One region of the Arthrobacter sp. PGP41 genome, then DNA from elsewhere that is predicted to be linked to it. Evidence: riboswitches for the same ligand, from Rfam matches in the RefSeq annotation. Region 1 holds a riboswitch; the other holds the start of a gene.

What was found. A riboswitch is a leader RNA that binds a small molecule or an ion and turns the genes downstream of it on or off. The one in region 1 is predicted to bind glycine.
Region 2: linked by a shared signal. The riboswitch ahead of gcvP (aminomethyl-transferring glycine dehydrogenase) and the one ahead of gcvP (aminomethyl-transferring glycine dehydrogenase) in region 1 are both predicted to bind glycine.

The regions. Positions count from the first base shown of each region.
Region 1 is NZ_CP026514.1:3,725,462-3,733,867, forward strand. It holds gene gcvT (glycine cleavage system aminomethyltransferase GcvT) at 1-361, opposite strand, end outside; gene gcvP (aminomethyl-transferring glycine dehydrogenase) at 372-3,224, opposite strand; glycine riboswitch at 3,276-3,383, opposite strand; glycine riboswitch at 3,385-3,482, opposite strand; gene C3B78_RS17105 (SRPBCC family protein) at 3,608-4,021, opposite strand; gene C3B78_RS17110 (ArsR/SmtB family transcription factor) at 4,018-4,365, opposite strand; gene C3B78_RS17115 (VOC family protein) at 4,411-4,770, shown strand; gene C3B78_RS17120 (GntR family transcriptional regulator) at 4,803-5,471, opposite strand; gene C3B78_RS17125 (ornithine cyclodeaminase family protein) at 5,514-6,500, opposite strand; gene C3B78_RS17130 (amidohydrolase family protein) at 6,577-7,914, opposite strand; gene C3B78_RS17135 (chlorohydrolase family protein) at 8,099-8,406, opposite strand, start outside.
Region 2 is NZ_CP026514.1:790,890-799,295, forward strand. It holds gene C3B78_RS03685 (AMIN-like domain-containing (lipo)protein) at 1-309, shown strand, start outside; gene C3B78_RS03690 (APC family permease) at 412-1,968, opposite strand; gene C3B78_RS03695 (Dps family protein) at 2,190-2,669, shown strand; glycine riboswitch at 2,880-2,978, shown strand; gene gcvP (aminomethyl-transferring glycine dehydrogenase) at 3,156-6,065, shown strand; gene gcvT (glycine cleavage system aminomethyltransferase GcvT) at 6,077-7,231, shown strand; gene C3B78_RS03710 (L-serine ammonia-lyase) at 7,445-8,406, shown strand, end outside.

The DNA.
Region 1 (8,406 bases):
CCACCGCAGCGTTGCCGGCGTTGGGGACCACCAGGTACTTTTCTTCACTCCGCCGGTAGGAGATGAGATCGTCGATGATGCCGCCGTCTTCCTGGCAGATCAGCGAGTACTTGGCCTTGCCCACGGCAACCGCGGACAGCTTGCCGGCCAGGGCGTAGTCCAGGAAGGCTGCGGCGTCCGGGCCGGTAACCCACACTTCGCCCATGTGGGAGAGGTCGAACAGGCCGGCGGCGTTACGGACGGCGTGGTGTTCGGCCAGTTCGGAGTTGTACTTCAGGGGCATCTGCCAGCCGCCGAAGTCGGTGAAGGAGGCGCCGGCAATCTTGTGCTGCTCATACAGCGCGGTGTAGTTCTCAGTCATCAGGGAATCCTTAGTTTTCAAACTCGGAAAGAGGAGGGCAGGAGCAGACCAGGTTGCGGTCCCCTGCCGCGCCGTCGATGCGGCCCACGGGCGGGAAGTACTTGTCCTGCCGGAGCGATGCCACCGGGAAGGCGGCCTGCTCGCGCGGGTACGTCCGGTCCCAGTCAGAGGAGACGACGGCGGCGGCCGTGTGGGGTGCGTTGCGCAGCGGGGACTTCTCAACGGTGAAGTCGCCGGCGGCCACCTGGTCGATTTCCTTGCGGATGGTGATCATGGCTTCGATGAAGCGGTCGATCTCCGCGAGGTCTTCGGACTCGGTGGGCTCCACCATCAGGGTGCCCGCCACCGGGAAGGACAGCGTGGGGGCGTGGAAACCGAAATCGATGAGCCGCTTGGCCACGTCCTCGGCCGTGACGCCCGTGCGGGCGGTCAGTTCGCGCAGGTCCAGGATGCACTCGTGCGCCACCAGGCCGCTTTCGCCGGTGTAGAGCACCGGGAAGTGCTCGTCCAGGCGGGCGGCAACGTAGTTGGCCGCCAGAAGTGCGGACTTTGTGGCCTCGGTCAGGCCCTGGCCGCCCATCAGCTTCACGTAGGCCCAGGAAATGGGCAGCACGCCCGCGGAGCCGAAACGTGAAGCGGAAATTGCGACGCCGTGGCCGGCCTCATGGGCAGCTTTGTTGGCATCCCCCGGCATGAACGGTGCCAGGTGGGCCTTGGCGGCAACCGGTCCGACGCCGGGTCCGCCGCCGCCGTGCGGGATGCAGAAGGTCTTGTGCAGGTTCAGGTGCGAGACGTCGCCGCCGAACTTGCCCGGCTGGGCGAGCCCGACAAGTGCGTTGAGATTGGCGCCGTCAACGTACACCTGGCCGCCGGCGGCGTGGATCGCATCGCACACCTCGCGGACATCGGAGTCGTACACGCCGTGCGTGGACGGGTACGTGATCATGATGGCGGAGAGGACATCCTTGTGGACCTCGATCTTGGCCGCAAGGTCGGCATGGTCGATGGTGCCGTCTGCAGCGGTGGCAACCACCACAACCTTCATGCCGGCCAGGACGGCGGATGCGGCGTTCGTGCCGTGCGCAGAGGCGGGAATGAGGCAGACGTTGCGCTGCTGGTCCCCGCGGGAGTGGTGGTAGCCGCGGATCGCCAGCAGGCCGGCGAGTTCGCCCTGGGAGCCGGCGTTGGGCTGGATGGACACCTGGTCGTAGCCCGTGATTTCGGCAAGGTCGGCTTCCAGGCCCGCAATCAGTTCACGCCAGCCGGCAGTCTGGGAGTCCGGGGCGAACGGGTGGATGGACGCGAACTCCGGCCAGGAAATGGCCTCCATCTCGGCGGTGGCGTTGAGCTTCATGGTGCAGGAGCCCAGCGGGATCATGGTGCGGTCCAGTGCCAAGTCCCGGTCGGAGAGGCGGCGGATGTAGCGCAGCAGCTGGGTCTCGGAACGGTGCGTGTTGAACACCGGGTGCTGCAGGTAGCTGGAGATGCGCAGCACCGATTCGGGCAGCTCGAAGCCCTCACCGGACACAACCGGACCGGCGCCAAAGGCGACGGCAACCGCGGCGAGGACCTCCGGCGTCGTGGTTTCATCAACGGACACGCCAACGGTGTCCGCGTCGATGAGGCGCAGGTTGATGCCGCGGGCTTCGGCGGCGGTGATCACCTTGGCGGACTTGCCGGGAACACTGACCGTGAGGGTGTCGAAGAAGGTGTCGGACACCAGTTCGCGGCCGGCGGTCTTCAGCGTGGCGGCTAGGGCGCGGGCGTTGTTGTGGACGGTTTCGGCGATCGCCTTCAGGCCGTCGGGGCCGTGGTAGACGGCGTAGAAGGACGAGACGATGGCCAGCAGCGCCTGGGCTGTGCAGATGTTGGACGTGGCCTTCTCGCGGCGGATGTGCTGCTCGCGGGTCTGCAGAGCAAGGCGGTAGGCCGGGACGCCGGCGTTGTCCTTGGAGACGCCCACGATGCGGCCGGGGAGGGTGCGTTCCATGCCGTCGCGGACGGCCATGTAGGCGGCGTGCGGTCCGCCAAAGAACAACGGCACGCCAAAGCGCTGGGTGGAGCCGACGGCGATGTCCGCGCCCTGCTCGCCCGGCGGGGTGATGAGGGTGAGTGCCAGGAGGTCGGCAGCGACGGTGACCAGCGCGCCGCGCTCCTTGGCTTCGGCGATGACGGCGGACTGGTCCCAGACGCGGCCGGAGACGCCGGGCTGCTGGAGGACGACGCCGTTGATGTCGCCCTCGGGCAGGCCGTTCGTGAGGTCGGCGATTTCCACCTCGAAGCCGAGGGCCTCGGCGCGGCCCAGCACAATGGCGATGGTCTGCGGCAGGAGGTCGGCGTCCAGGACGGTTTTGCCGTCCTTCGCAGTCTTGGACTTGTTGGCGCGGCGCATCAGCAGCACGGCTTCGGCGACGGCGGTGGCTTCGTCGAGGAGGGAGGCGTTGGCCACCGGGAGCGCGGTGAGGTCCTGGACCATGGTCTGGAAGTTCAGCAGCGCCTCGAGCCGGCCCTGCGAAATCTCGGGCTGGTACGGGGTGTAGGCGGTGTACCAGGCGGGGGCTTCAAGGATGTTGCGGCGGATCACCGGCGGGGTCACGGCGCTGTAGTAGCCCTGGCCGATCATCTGCACGGCCATCTTGTTCTTGCCGGCCAGCTTGCGGAGCTCGGCGAGGACCTGGACTTCGCTGAGGGCGCCCTCAAGGGTGAGCGGCTTGTCCTGGCGGATGGAATCCGGAACCGCGCTGTCCACCAGGCCATCAAGGGTGTCGTAGCCGACGGCCTTGAGCATGGTGTCGATGTCGGACTGGCGGCGCGCGCCGATATGGCGGTCTGCGAAGGTGGTTGGGGACGAGTGAACCGTCATGAGAGGAACTCCATAATTCAGGTGGCAAACGGTGCCACTTCGATTCGGGTTCCTCCCCGCTCTGTATTGGACCTGAGAGTTTTGCGTTGCCCTGCCGTTCAGCGGGGCGCCACTTGCACCGTCGGTGAGCCCGGTTGCCCGGACTGCTTTCCAGAGTTGCCTTGCCGCGGCGGTACGTGGGCCTGAGAGATTCCTGGGGAGGATTTGCTCCTACGGCGCCTGCAGAACGTACCGGCAGGACTCTCCCGCCGCAGATCATAAGCACGTGCCACTGGTCGGTGACACGGCTCACACCATACAGGTTTTCGGGGCGGGATGCAAAATCCGTGCCCCTTCAAGGAGGACGCACGACGGCGGGACGCGCCCGCCGTCGTGCGCCTCCTTCAGCGTCTGGAGACGCCGGCGAGGACTCCGTCGATCTGCGCCAGCAGGCCGGGCCAGCCGCTGCCCATGCCCTCAAAGGCCTGCCTGCCCATGGGGGTGTCCAGGCGGAAACCGGCGTGTTCGTGGTGGAGGACCGTGCCGCCGTCCACCGGCTCAAGCCGCCATGTGATGGTGGTGTCCAGGACGCCCTCCGAGAAGAGGAATGTGATGGATTTGCCGGGGTTTACGGTGAGGACTTCGCACTGCTGCTGGCCCCAGGAGCCCATGTCCAAGGTGAAGCGGTGGCCGGCGACCGGCGCGATGTCGCCCGGCGCCCACCACCTGGCCAGCAGCTCGGGTGTGGTCAGGGCGGCCCACACAGAGTCCGCGGGGTGCGCGAAGCGGCGTTCGAGCCGGATGGCGTTCTCGGTCATGACGGTTTCTCCTCGTCCAGAAGTTCTGCCAGCGCGTCGAGGCGCCGGTTCCAATAGTGCTCGAAGTGCTTCACCCAGCCGCCGATCTCGGCAAGCGCCGAAGGCTGAAGGTGGTACAGCCGGTGGCGGCCGTGCCGTTCTTCCCGGACCAGCCCTGCCTCGCGGAGCACGGCCAGGTGTTCAGACGCTGCCGAGCGGCTGAGCTCAAACATCCCGGTGAGCTCCCCCGCCGTCCTGGGACCATGGCGGAGCTCGTCGAGGATGACGCGCCGTGCGGGGTTGGAGACAGCACCGAAGACATCAGGAAGCACGGCACCAGTATATGTGTCGGAAAATTCCGACATATTGACAGTCTAGTCCGGGCCCTCGGCTGCATTTAGGCTGGGCGGATGTTGAGCATCGGCAGCACCGTCCTCGGCGTCAACGACCTGGCCCGCGCCACCGCCTTCTGGCACGCCGCCCTCGGCTACGTCCCGCAGGAGCCAGGGGACGAAACGTGGGTAATCCTGGTGCCGGGATCAGGCCCCGGAGCGCAGCTTGCACTCATGCTGAGCGAAACGCCGGTCCAGGAGCACCCCCGCATTCACCTGGACCTGTATGCGGACGATCAGGACGCCGAGGTGGAACGTCTGGTTTCACTGGGCGCCCAGCACGTCGACTGGGACCTGTATCCGGAGGACCCCGATTTCGTGGTCCTCGCCGACCCCGACGGCAACAGGTTCTGCGTCATCGACAAAAGTCCGCGGTAGCCCCGCCGTCGAACCTTGAACTTCCGGCCGGGTCAGTTTTCAGGCAGTTGCCCGGCCAGCCCCTGCAGTGATGGTTCCCGGCCCAGCTCCACATGGGCGAACGCCAGCGCTGCCGCAAGTTCGGCCTTGCCGTCATAGATGGCCCGGCATAGGCTCAGGTGCTCCGCGCACTGGACCTGGGGATCACGGTGCCCAGTCAGGGTGAAGAGCCACTGCATCCTGCCGAGGAGCGGCTTCATGGAGTACTCCAGCAGCGAGTTGCCTCCCATCGAGACGATCTCCGCGTGCAGGGCCGTGTTGATGAGCGGGATCTCCGTGTGGTCGTGGCGCAGGGTTGCTTCTTCGGCCTTGTCCATCATGTGCTGCAGGCGCGCTGTGGACTCTCCCCGGGCGGCGGCCTGGGCGGCGAGCCGCGCGGCGAGGACTTCGAGGCTGAGCCGGACATCAAAGAGTTCATTGATGTCCCTCAGGGTGATCTGCTTGACGGTGGCCCCGCGCCGTGGCGAGGTGTCAATGAAACCTTCGGCTTCCAGCTGCTGGAGGGCTTCGCGGACGGGTACCCGGGAAACGTCCAGAGCCTGTGACAGCTCGCGTTCCCTGAGCCGTGAACCGGGCGCGAAGTCACCCGAGATGATCAACTCCCGGATCCGTGCACGGGTAGCATCAGCCGAAGACGCGGGTGCGTCCGCCTGGGTACTCAAAGATGCCTCCTGCTGGTTCCAGTGCCCTGCTTCCGGGCTGCCTCAGTTATTCAGCTCCACGCGGGTGCCGACCCCCTGGTTGAGTGCAGCGTCATACAGGAGCCTCCCGATGGCAAGGTCCTGCAGGCCGATACCCACCGAATTGAACAAGGTTATGTCCTCATCCCCCAGACGGCCTGCTTTTGTCCCGGCCGCCACGTCACCAAGTTCGGCTTCCACATCGTCAAAGCCCATGACGCCTTCAGCCACAGGGACGATCAATCCCCCCGACTTCGCTTGGGCCGTTGCCAGGCTGTCCACGAAGACCCGCGCCCGCGCCATACCCGCTGAGTCAATCTCCCGGTGATCAGGCCGCGGACGGGATCCGACGGCGTTGACGTGCAGTCCGGGCTGGAACCAGTCCCCCTTGACCAGCGGCTCAACTGCTGGCGTGAGGGTGCACAGCACGTCCGAGTCCTCAACAACTTCCTGCACACTGGCGGCGCGCGTGACGTGCAGCCCGTATGAGGAAATCCGGTCACAGAACGCAGCGACCGTCTCAGTGGAACGGGACCACACCACGACATTTTTTATCGGCAGGACGGCCAGCATGGCTTCCACATGTGCCACCGCCAGGGCCCCCGCCCCCACCAACCCCAAGGTGGCACTCCCGGGCCTGGCAAGCAGCTTGGTCGCCACCGCGCTGGCAGCGGCCGTACGGACCCGGGTGGGGACTTTACCGTCCAGGATGGCCAGTGTTTCACCGGTCAGCTGGCTTACGAGCATGATGGTGGACCGCTGCGAGGGCAGGCCGGCCCCGCCGTTGGACGGGATGTCCGCCAGTAGTTTCACGGATGCCAGCTCCTCCGGCCCGGACAGCGCCGCCATCGGCAGGAACCGGGCATCCGAAGACGGCAGGAGGAGCGAATCCGGTGCGGGCTGGACAGCGGTACCTCGGCTCAGGCCGGCAAAGACGCGTTCGACGGCGGCAATGGTTCCGGGCATATCGGCGAGGGTTTCGAGCTCGGAGGCTTTTAGGATCAGGGTCATGGGGGTCGCTTTCAGAGTGGAAGGGCGCGTTAGCTCGAGCGGTCAGGGTTGGTTGGGAAACCCCGGCGTGAGAGGCTCAGAGGCTGTTCCTGACAAGGACTCCCTGCGCCACCACGGCCCGTATTCCTTCCAAGGCAGAGCCGCTGGACAGGGGATCAGAGTCCACAATGACGGCGTCAGCGAAGGAACCGCGCACCAGCCGACCGGCGTTTTGACCCCAGCCCAGCAGCGCGGCGGCATTGACCGTGGCGGCCCTCAGGGCTTCCAAGGGTGAAAGCCCGGCCTCACTCAGCAGGCGGACTTCCGTGCCGATCGGAGTCACGTCGGATCCGAAGGAGTCCGTGCCCGCAACGACGGTCACACCGGCATCATGGGCGGCTTTCACGGCTGCTTTGATGATGGGTGTGTACTCCTTGCCCCGGGCAGCAAGGATTGGGTTGGACGAACCCGCCATGCTGGTGATGGCATCCATGGTCGGAGTGAAATACGTACCTTGGCTGGCCATCCGGGAGATGGTCTCTTCGGTGACGAAGACTCCGTGCTCGATGCTGCGCACCCCTGCCCGGACCGCGCCGTCTATCCCTTCGGCACTGTAGGCATGGCACAGCACACCCGCTTTGCCTGCCGCCTTGACCACGGCGGAGAGCTGATCGTAGTTGTAGACCAGCTCGCGGGGATCCTGCTCCGGCAGGCCTGCCCGGGGGTTGGCCCTTGTCTTAATCACCTGCGCGCCGCGGTTCAGGTTCACGCGCGTGAGGTAGGCGAGATCGCCCGTTTCCCTGACTCCGCCGGCCAGGGAGGCAAGGGGTGCAAGGTCAGGGTCGGCGAGGAGCGAGTCCCCCAGCTCGGGTGAGACGAACAGCCCGGCAGGGCTCATCCGGGGCGAGGCTCCGGCGGCCCAGGCAGGCAGGGCGGCCAAGGCGACGTCCTGGTAAAAGCTGCTCGAGCCGCTCCTGACGCTGGTTGCTCCGCCCTGCAGAATGGCGCGCGCATCCGACAGCGCGTTCGCATGGACATGCACGTCGATGAGTCCTGGAAGGACCCAGCGGCCGGAGGCGTCCACCACGTGTGCCCGCCCGGCAAGCGCGGCCACTGCACGTCGCGTTTCCTCCCGGGTACCGACCGCACTGACCTTTCCTCCTTCCAGCACCAGGACGCCGTCATAGACAGCGTCGCCGGTCTGGGGATCCACGATGGTGCCGCCTTCGATGATCATCGGCGGCGGCGAAGCGGGACACCCACGGCGGCCGGGGCCTGCCGTGTTGCCCTCCGCTTTCGCGGCCGGGGCATTTCCCAGCTGGGCGGCAAGGCTGGCCACCGAGATCCCGGCGAGGGCGGCTGCTCCGGCGAGGATCCCGCGGCGCGGAACGGCCGGCGAAGGGAGGGCGGCGGGGGTGTGGTCGTGCAGGCACATGGTTTCTCCAAAGGGATGAGCCCTGCGGCGGAAGCGCGGGGTCCGTGGATGGGTCAATGTCAAGCGATTGGCGGGGGCGGTCGAACTTCGCCCCTACGTACTGGTGGCCCCGACTTCGTTCACAATAGCCCCACTGGTATACCAAGGACTAGGGTGGGCGGGAATGCGAATTGCCGGAGCCAGGTTAGGAAACGCCTGCCGGAGCGACGATGTCCGCTGGCGGATACGTGGGCGGAAACAGCTCATCAGGGTCCCGGCGCCGGCTGTCCCGCTCGGAATAGGCTGCCCGCATCCGGTCGAACAGTTGCTGCCCCTCGGCCCGCAGGGACTCGAGGTCCAGGCCGGGCAGGGCGCCGTCGACGACGACGGCACGCCCGGCCACGAAGGTATCGGTCACCTGGCGGGCCGTGCCGTTCAGCACGAGTGTGCGCAGCGGGTCCTCGACGACACCATCTGCGAAGCTGGCCAGCGAGACCACCGTAATGTCCGCCT
Region 2 (8,406 bases), 1.3 Mb from region 1:
GTTCCCCAGATAGTCCAGGACGGGTCCGGCTTCGCCATCCCCGTCCGGGGAAACGCGCGGCTGCAGGTGACAGTGAACGCGCCCGCCTACGACGGCGACTACAACTCCACCTACACCCCGTCCGACCAGGCTGAACTCTCCAACGTTGCCCGCTACCAGACCTTCCGCCAGGTGGTTTTTGCCGGCAGCTACGAGGGCTACACCAGCATCGGACTGGGCGTACGGGCCCGCCTGCCGTTCCGGGTCTTCACCCTGGACGGGCCGGGCTCCGGGTCGCGCCTGGTGGTTGACGTAGCGCATTACTGGTGACGGCGGGCAGTAAGCAGCCAGCCGATCAACACCGAAGGTGCCGTTCCCCCGTTATGCGGGGAACGGCACCTTTTTTCGTCCGCGGTAACGGGCTCCGGACCCTTACTCCGGGACCACAAGCGCAGGGGTATCGCGCCTAAGCGTCCCGCCGCGGAAGAAGCCGGGGCGGACCCTGGCCATGATGAGCATGACCACGGCGCCGGATGCCAGGATGCCGACGCCCAGGACAAAGACCAGCCCCACCCCGAACACTTCGGAGCCGCTGCCGAACTCGGGCGCCCAGCTGTCCACGGCGGTCTGCAGGAACACCACGAACAGGCCCACGCCGCCCAGCACCGGGCACACCAGGCGGAGGAGGAAGTGGCGCAGGCTGCTGAAGACACTGTGGCGGAAGTACCAGGCGCAGGCCAGGGCGGTGAGGCCGTAGTAGAAGCAGATCATCAGCCCGAGCGCCAGGATGGTGTCATTGAGGACGTTCTCGCTGACCACGTGCATCACGGCGTAGAAGCCCGCGGACATGATGCCGGCGGCAACCGTGGCGAAGCCCGGCGTCGCAAACTTCCTGCTGACCCTGCTGAACGGCTCCGGAAGCGCACCGTAGTACCCCATGGCCAGCAGGCTGCGGGACGGCGACATGAACGTGGACTGAAGGGACGCGGCAGAGCTGGACAGCACCGCCATGGACATGAGGATGGCGAACGGACCCATGATGGGGGAGGCCAGTGCCGTGAAGATGTTTTCGTGGATCTCGGTGTTGTTCAGGCCGTTGCCGGTATCACCGACACCGGCGAACATCATGGTGGCGATGCTCACCGTCAGGTAGATCGCCAGGACGATCACGGCAGTCAGGGTCCCGGCCAGGCCCGCCGTCCTCTTGCCGTTGGACGTTTCCTCATTGACGGTCAGGCAGACGTCCCAGCCCCAGTACACAAAAATGGACAGTGAGATGCCTGCAGCGATCTGCCCGAAGGTCTCGATCCTGGTGACGTCGAACCACTCCCAGCTGAACGGGATGGCAGTGTCAGAGGCTGACCAGTTGGCAAAGGCCATGCCAACAAAGAGGCCCAGGACAACCAGCTGGAATCCCACCAGGCAGTACTGCACCAGCTTGGTGGTGTGGAGGCCGCGGTAGCTGACCCAGACGGCCAGGGCCACAAACACAAAGCAGGTCAGCACGTTCACTGCCTTGTTTGCCGCCAGCTCGGCGAGCTCCGGCGAGCCCGTCAGCTGCGAAAGGAAAAGATAGAAGAAGTCGACGGCGACTCCCGCGAGGTTGGAGAGCACAATGATGTTGGCCGCCAGCAGGCCCCACCCGCCCATCCAGCCAACCCACGGGCCGAAGGCCTTGGTAACCCAGGTGAAGGTGGTGCCGCTGTCCGGGGAATCGGCGTTGAGTTCCCGGTAGGCGAGGGAGACCAGGATCATGGGGATGAAACCGATCAGGAAGATGACGGGCAGTTGGAGCCCGGCTTCATTGACCGTGGGGCCCAGGGCGCTGGTCAGCGTATAGGCCGGGGCGATGGTGGAAATCCCCAGGACGACGACGGCGAGGAGTCCCAGCTGACCGCCCTTCAGTCCCTTGGGGCTGGTGCCGGCGGTTGCCGGCGAGGCACTCCCGGAACCATGGGCGGATGTGCTGGTGCGGATGGTCTCGGTCATGGCACCACTTTCTGGAGAAGTTGAGACGGCGGTCACTATATGAATGACGTTCATTTAGTATGTCGATACACGGTCCTGGAAGCAAGGAAAATAATGAACGCTGTTCTTTTATTTCGGATGTGAGCGATTTAGTAAGCTCACTGAGAAATTCCCTGCCGGCCCTCCGCCGTGCCGGCTGGTGCTGGTAGCGTCGGGCTTACTGGACCAATTGAGGAGGATGCATGAAAGCTTCACCGACACTGACCAACAACCTGCAGGCCGTGCTCGCGGACCTGATCGAACTGCACATCCAAGGCAAGCAGGCACACTGGAACATTGTGGGAACCAACTTCCGCGACCTGCACCTGCAACTGGATGAGATCGTTGACGCTGCCCGCCAGTTCGCCGACGACACCGCCGAGCGGATGCGGGCCCTCCACGCCCTGCCGGATGGCCGCAGCTCCACCGTGGCCGGGTCCACCAGCCTGGCCCAGTTCCCGGAAGGCCTGATCAGCACCAAGGACGCGATCGAGCGGATCGTGGCCGCCCTTGAGGCCGCCGTTGGCACCATGCGCAAGGTTCACGATGAGGTGGATGAAGAGGATCCCACCACCGCCGACCTGCTGCACGAGTTCATCGCCAAGCTGGAGCAGTTCGCCTGGATGGTCAATGCTGAAACCATGAAGCCCACCGCGAGCGTTACTGCCCCCGACTCCAAGTAGCCACGCCTGGCCCAGGCCAAGCGCCCGGCACCGGACGTACTGTCCGGCGCCGGGCGCCGTTTTCAGCCTGTTCCCAGGCTGCGGTCACGGTGCCAGCTCTGGAGCGGCTGCGGGGCTGGCTGACATTTGCCCCCGGGCCCGCGGCATAGGAGAATTGGGCTGTGTGCGGGCCGTTACCGGTGCGCAAAGACAACCCAAATGAATAGCCTTTGATCTGCGGCGGGAGAGTTCTGCCAGAAGGTACAAGCAGGCGCCGTAGGAGCAATACCTCCCCAGGAATCTCACAGGCCCATGTACCGCCGCGGCGAGGCACCTCTGGAAAGCAGCACGGCGTCCGCTTCGAGGTCCGGTCCCCGGATCTTGGCTGTTGTGCTCACCGACGGTGCAAGCGGTGCCCGCGTGTTCAGGCAACGCGGAAACTCTCAGGTCCAGATACAGAGCGGGGAGGACCCGAATCGATGTGGCGTACCCTGCGCCGCCTTAGTTATGGAGTTCCTCGTGACTGTATCTCCGGCCTCCGCCGTTCCGGCCACTGCCACCCCGGCAACTGCCGAACCCGCTTCTGCCGCCACCTTTGTTGACCGGCACATCGGCGCAAGGCGCCAGGCCGACGTCGAAACCATGCTCAAGGCCGTGGGTTACGACACCGTGGACGCGCTGGTTGATGCCGCCGTCCCCAAGGACATCCGGCAGGACTCCGCGCTGGAACTGTCGGCCGCCCTGAGCGAAGTGGAGGTGCTGGCTGAACTGCGCCGGCTGGCCGCCAGGAACAAGACTGCCGTGCAGATGATCGGCCAGGGCTACTACGACACCGTGACGCCGCCGGTGATCCGCCGCAACATCCTTGAGGGCCCTGCCTGGTACACCGCGTACACGCCCTACCAGCCCGAGATTTCCCAGGGCCGCCTCGAAGCGTTGCTGAACTTCCAGACCATGGTCCAGGACCTCGTGGCACTGCCCATCGCCAATGCATCCCTGCTGGACGAAGCCACCGCAGTGGCCGAGGCAGTGCTGATGATGCGCCGGGCCAATAAGAACGCAGATGCCCGGGACGGCAAGACCGTCCTTGACGCGGACTGCCTGCCGCAGACCATCGCCATCGTCAAGGGCAGGGCAGAAGCGCTCGGCTTCGAGGTGGAAGTGGCCGACCTTTCCAGCGGCCTGCCCGACGGTGCCATCAATGGCGTGGTGCTGCAGCAGCCCGGCGCTTCCGGCCGCGTCTTCGACCACGCCGCAGTGATTGCCGACGCCAAGAGCCGCGGCGCGCTGGTGACCGTGGCCGCCGACCTCCTGGCCCTCACCCTCATCACCCCTCCCGGCGAGCAGGGCGCGGACATCGCCGTCGGCTCGGCCCAGCGCTTCGGCGTCCCGCTGTTCTACGGCGGCCCCCACGCGGCCTACATGGCTGTGCAGAAGGGCCTCGAGCGCTCCATGCCGGGCCGCCTTGTTGGTGTATCGAAGGACAACGCCGGCTTTCCCGCCTACCGGCTGGCCCTCCAGACCCGCGAGCAGCACATCCGCCGCGAGAAGGCCACGTCCAACATCTGCACCGCCCAGGCGCTGCTGGCCATCGTGGCCTCGATGTACGCCGTGTACCACGGCCCGGATGGCCTGAAGGCGATCGCCCAGGCCGCGCACTCCCACGCAAAGATGCTGGCCGCGTCCCTTAGGGCCGCCGGTTTGGACGTGCTGCACACGAGCTTCTTCGACACCGTCACCGTCTCCGTGCCGGGCAAGGCTGCCGGGATCGTCGCTGCCGCCGAAGCCACGGGCATCAACCTGCGCAGCATCGACGCGGACACGGTGGGCTTCTCCACCGATGAAACGACAACATCAGAAATTACCGCCGGGGTGCTGCAGGCCTTCGGCGTCCCGGCCGCCGCGGACGGCGAAGGAGCATTCCAGCTGGACGCCGCCGTCGAGCGTTCCTCCGGGTACCTGCAGCACCCGGTATTCAACACCCACCGCTCCGAAACCCAGCTGCTGCGCTACATCCGGAAGCTCTCGGATAGGGACCTGGCTCTGGACCGGACCATGATCCCGCTGGGCTCCTGCACCATGAAGCTGAACGCCACGGCCGAGATGGAGGCCATTTCCTGGCCCGAGTTCGCCTCCATCCACCCCTTCGCCCCGGACTCCCAGACGGAGGGCTGGCGCGAACTGATTGCCGGCCTCGAGGCGCAGCTGACCGAGATCACCGGGTACGACCAGGTGTCCATCCAGCCCAACGCCGGCTCCCAGGGCGAACTTGCCGGGCTCCTCGCGATCCGCGGCTACCACCACTCGCGGGGCGATCGGCAGCGCAACGTCTGCCTGATCCCGGCCTCGGCGCACGGCACGAATGCGGCTTCGGCTGTCCTGGCGGGCATGAAGGTGGTTGTGGTGGCCACGGCACCGGACGGAACCATCGACCACACCGACCTGTACGCCAAGATCGAGGCGAACAGGGACGCGCTGTCCTGCATCATGATCACGTACCCGTCCACGCACGGGGTGTACGACGCCGACGTCCGTGAAGTATGCGACGCGATCCACGCAGCGGGCGGCCAGGTGTACATCGACGGTGCAAACCTGAACGCCCTGGTCGGGCTGGCGCAGCCGGGCAAGTTCGGCGGGGACGTGTCGCACCTGAACCTGCACAAAACGTTCTGCATCCCGCACGGCGGCGGCGGACCCGGCGTCGGTCCCGTTGCTGCCAAGGCTCACCTGGCACCGTTCATGCCCGGCAACGCCGCCACCTGGACGGAAGGCAATGACGTGCCTATCTCGGCGTCCAAGTACGGCTCCGCGGGCGTGCTCCCCATTTCCTGGGCGTACGTGAAGCTGATGGGCGGCCACGGACTCACCGAGGCCACCAAGTCCGCGCTGCTGGCAGCGAACTACGTCGCAGCCCGACTTAACGATTTCTTCCCGGTGCTCTACACCGGCGAAGGCGGCCTTGTGGCCCACGAGTGCATCCTGGACCTGCGCGAACTGACCGCCCGCACGGGTGTCACGGCCGAGGACGTGGCCAAACGGCTCATCGACTATGGTTTCCACGCCCCCACCCTGGCCTTCCCCGTCGCGGGGACGCTTATGGTGGAACCCACGGAATCCGAGGACATCGGGGAAATCGACCGCTTCATCGAGGCCATGATCGCGATTCGCGCCGAAATCGACCAGGTGGCGAACGGTGACTTCACTGTTGCTGACAGCCCGCTCCGGAACGCTCCGCACACCGCCGCCGCGGCGATCAACAGCGACTGGGATCGCGCCTACCCCCGCGAGCAGGCCGTGTTCCCGGTGAAAACGCTTAAGCAGGACAAGTACTTCCCGCCGGTGGGCCGCATCGACGGCGCAGCGGGGGACCGGAACCTGGTCTGCGCCTGCCCGCCGCTTTCCGAGTTCGAAAACTAAGGACACGCTCCATGGCTGAGAAGCACACCGCCCTCTACGACGAGCACAAAAAGCTGGGCGCCTCCTTCACCGACTTCGGCGGCTGGCAGATGCCGCTCAAGTACAGCTCCGAGCTCGCCGAACACCGCGCCGTGCGCAATTCCGCAGGGCTCTTCGACCTTTCCCATATGGGTGAGGTCTGGGTGACCGGGCGGGACGCAGCCGCCTTCCTCGACTACGCGCTGGTGGGAAAGATCTCCGCCATGCCGGTGGGCAAGGCCAAGTACTCTCTGATCTGCAATGAGGACGGCGGCATCATCGACGACCTCATCACGTACCGCCGGCCCGCAACCGCCGGTAGCGCAGAAGGCAGTACCGACCGCTTCCTGGTGGTCCCCAACGCCGGCAACGCCGCAGTGGTGGCTGCTGAGCTTTCCAAGCGGGCTGCCGGGTTCGATGTGGAGGTGAATGACGCCTCCGCCGTCACGTCACTGATCGCCGTCCAAGGCCCCACGGCGCAGGAACTGCTGCTCCGACTGGTCCCCGCAGCCCAGCACAGCCAGGTGACGGAACTGAAGTACTATGCCGCCGTCGAGGTTCCGTTCTTGGTGGGCGGCGCCGGACTGGATTTGCTGCTCGCACGCACCGGCTACACCGGCGAGGACGGGTTTGAGATCTTCGTGTCCAACGACGACGCCACCGGCCTGTGGCAGGCACTGATCGCCATTGCCGAGGACGGGGAGCTGACGCCCGCCGGGCTGGCCTCGCGCGACTCACTCCGGCTTGAGGCAGGCATGCCGCTCTACGGGAATGAGCTCTCCCTGCAGGGCGATCCCTTCGCCGCAGGCCTGGGACCCGTCGTCGCACTGTCCAAGGAAGGCGACTTCGTGGGAAAAGCGGCCCTCACCGCGAAGAAGGCCGCCGGCGCCTCCGCCGGCCGAAGGCTGGTCGGGCTCAAGGGACTCGGCCGCCGTGCAGGCCGGGCCCACTACCCGGTCCTCAAGGACGGCGCCGTAGTAGGCGAAGTCACCTCAGGCCAGCCGTCACCCACCCTCGGGTACCCCATTGCCATGGCCTACGTGGACGTCGCGTTCACGACTGTTGGCACCACCCTGGATATCGACCTGCGAGGTAAGGCAGAGCCGTTCGAAGTCGTCGACCTGCCGTTCTACAAACGCGCCAAATAGTCGGATCCTCCGTGGCTGGCTTCGGGGCCGGCGGACCGGACATTTTCACGCGTGCCTTGGGCCCACGCCGTCAGGGTTCCCTAGCCGAGCTTGCGAGGTTAGGGAGACGGTGGGGAGCACGCTTTCGAAAAGTCCGGCTCCGTCGCCCCTCGTGCGCATGTCGCCTTGGTGACGCTCTACCCGCCCGCTACACGTCAAGTAAGGAATCCCACGATGGCCGTTGGTGTCTTTGATCTTTTTTCGATTGGGATCGGTCCTTCGAGTTCCCATACTGTGGGGCCGATGCGGGCTGCTGCTGTGTTTGCGGAGGAGCTCAAGGGTTCCGGCAGGCTTGCGGAGGTGGCGTCGTTGCGGGTGGATTTGTATGGGTCGTTGGCGGCGACGGGCCACGGCCACGGCACGATGACTGCGATCCTGCTGGGGCTGGAGGGGTTCCATCCGGAGCTGATCCTGCCCGATGAGGTGGAGGAGCGGCTGGCGGCGATCGCGGAGACGGGTTTGCTGCACCTGGCCGGTTCCGTACCCCTGCCGTACGGGGTGAAGGATATGGTGTTGCGGCCGCTGACGGTGCTTCCGCGGCACACGAACGGGATGACGTTCACGGTGTCTGACGCCGAAGGGCAGGTGCTGCATGCGGCGACGTTTTTCTCGGTGGGTGGCGGGTTCATTGTCCGTGAGGGTGAGGAGGACGCGGCCCAGCAGGAGCTCGAGGAGTCCAAGAAGGAGCTGCCGCTGCCGTTCCGGACTGCCGCGGAGCTGCTGGAGCACTGCCGGGACACGGGGTTGGGGATCAGTGATGTGATGCGGGTGAACGAGGAGGACAGCCGCACCCCGGATCAGATCCGGGCGGGCCTGCTGCACATCTATTCGGTGATGGAGGGCTGCGTGGCCGCGTCGCTGAAGCGTGAGGGGGTGCTGCCGGGCGGGTTGAAGGTCCGCCGCCGTGCCCCGGACTGGTATGACCGGCTGCGGAAGGAAAGCTCCCGGCCGGCCGGATCCCAGGACGAAGGCCAGGACGCGGAGTTCCATGACCCGAGGTATTGGCAGGAGTGGGTTAACTTGATCGCCCTGGCCGTGAATGAGGAGAACGCTTCCGGCGGCCGGGTGGTGACCGCGCCGACGAACGGGGCGGCCGGGATCATCCCGGCGGTGCTGTATTACGCCCTGCATTTCGC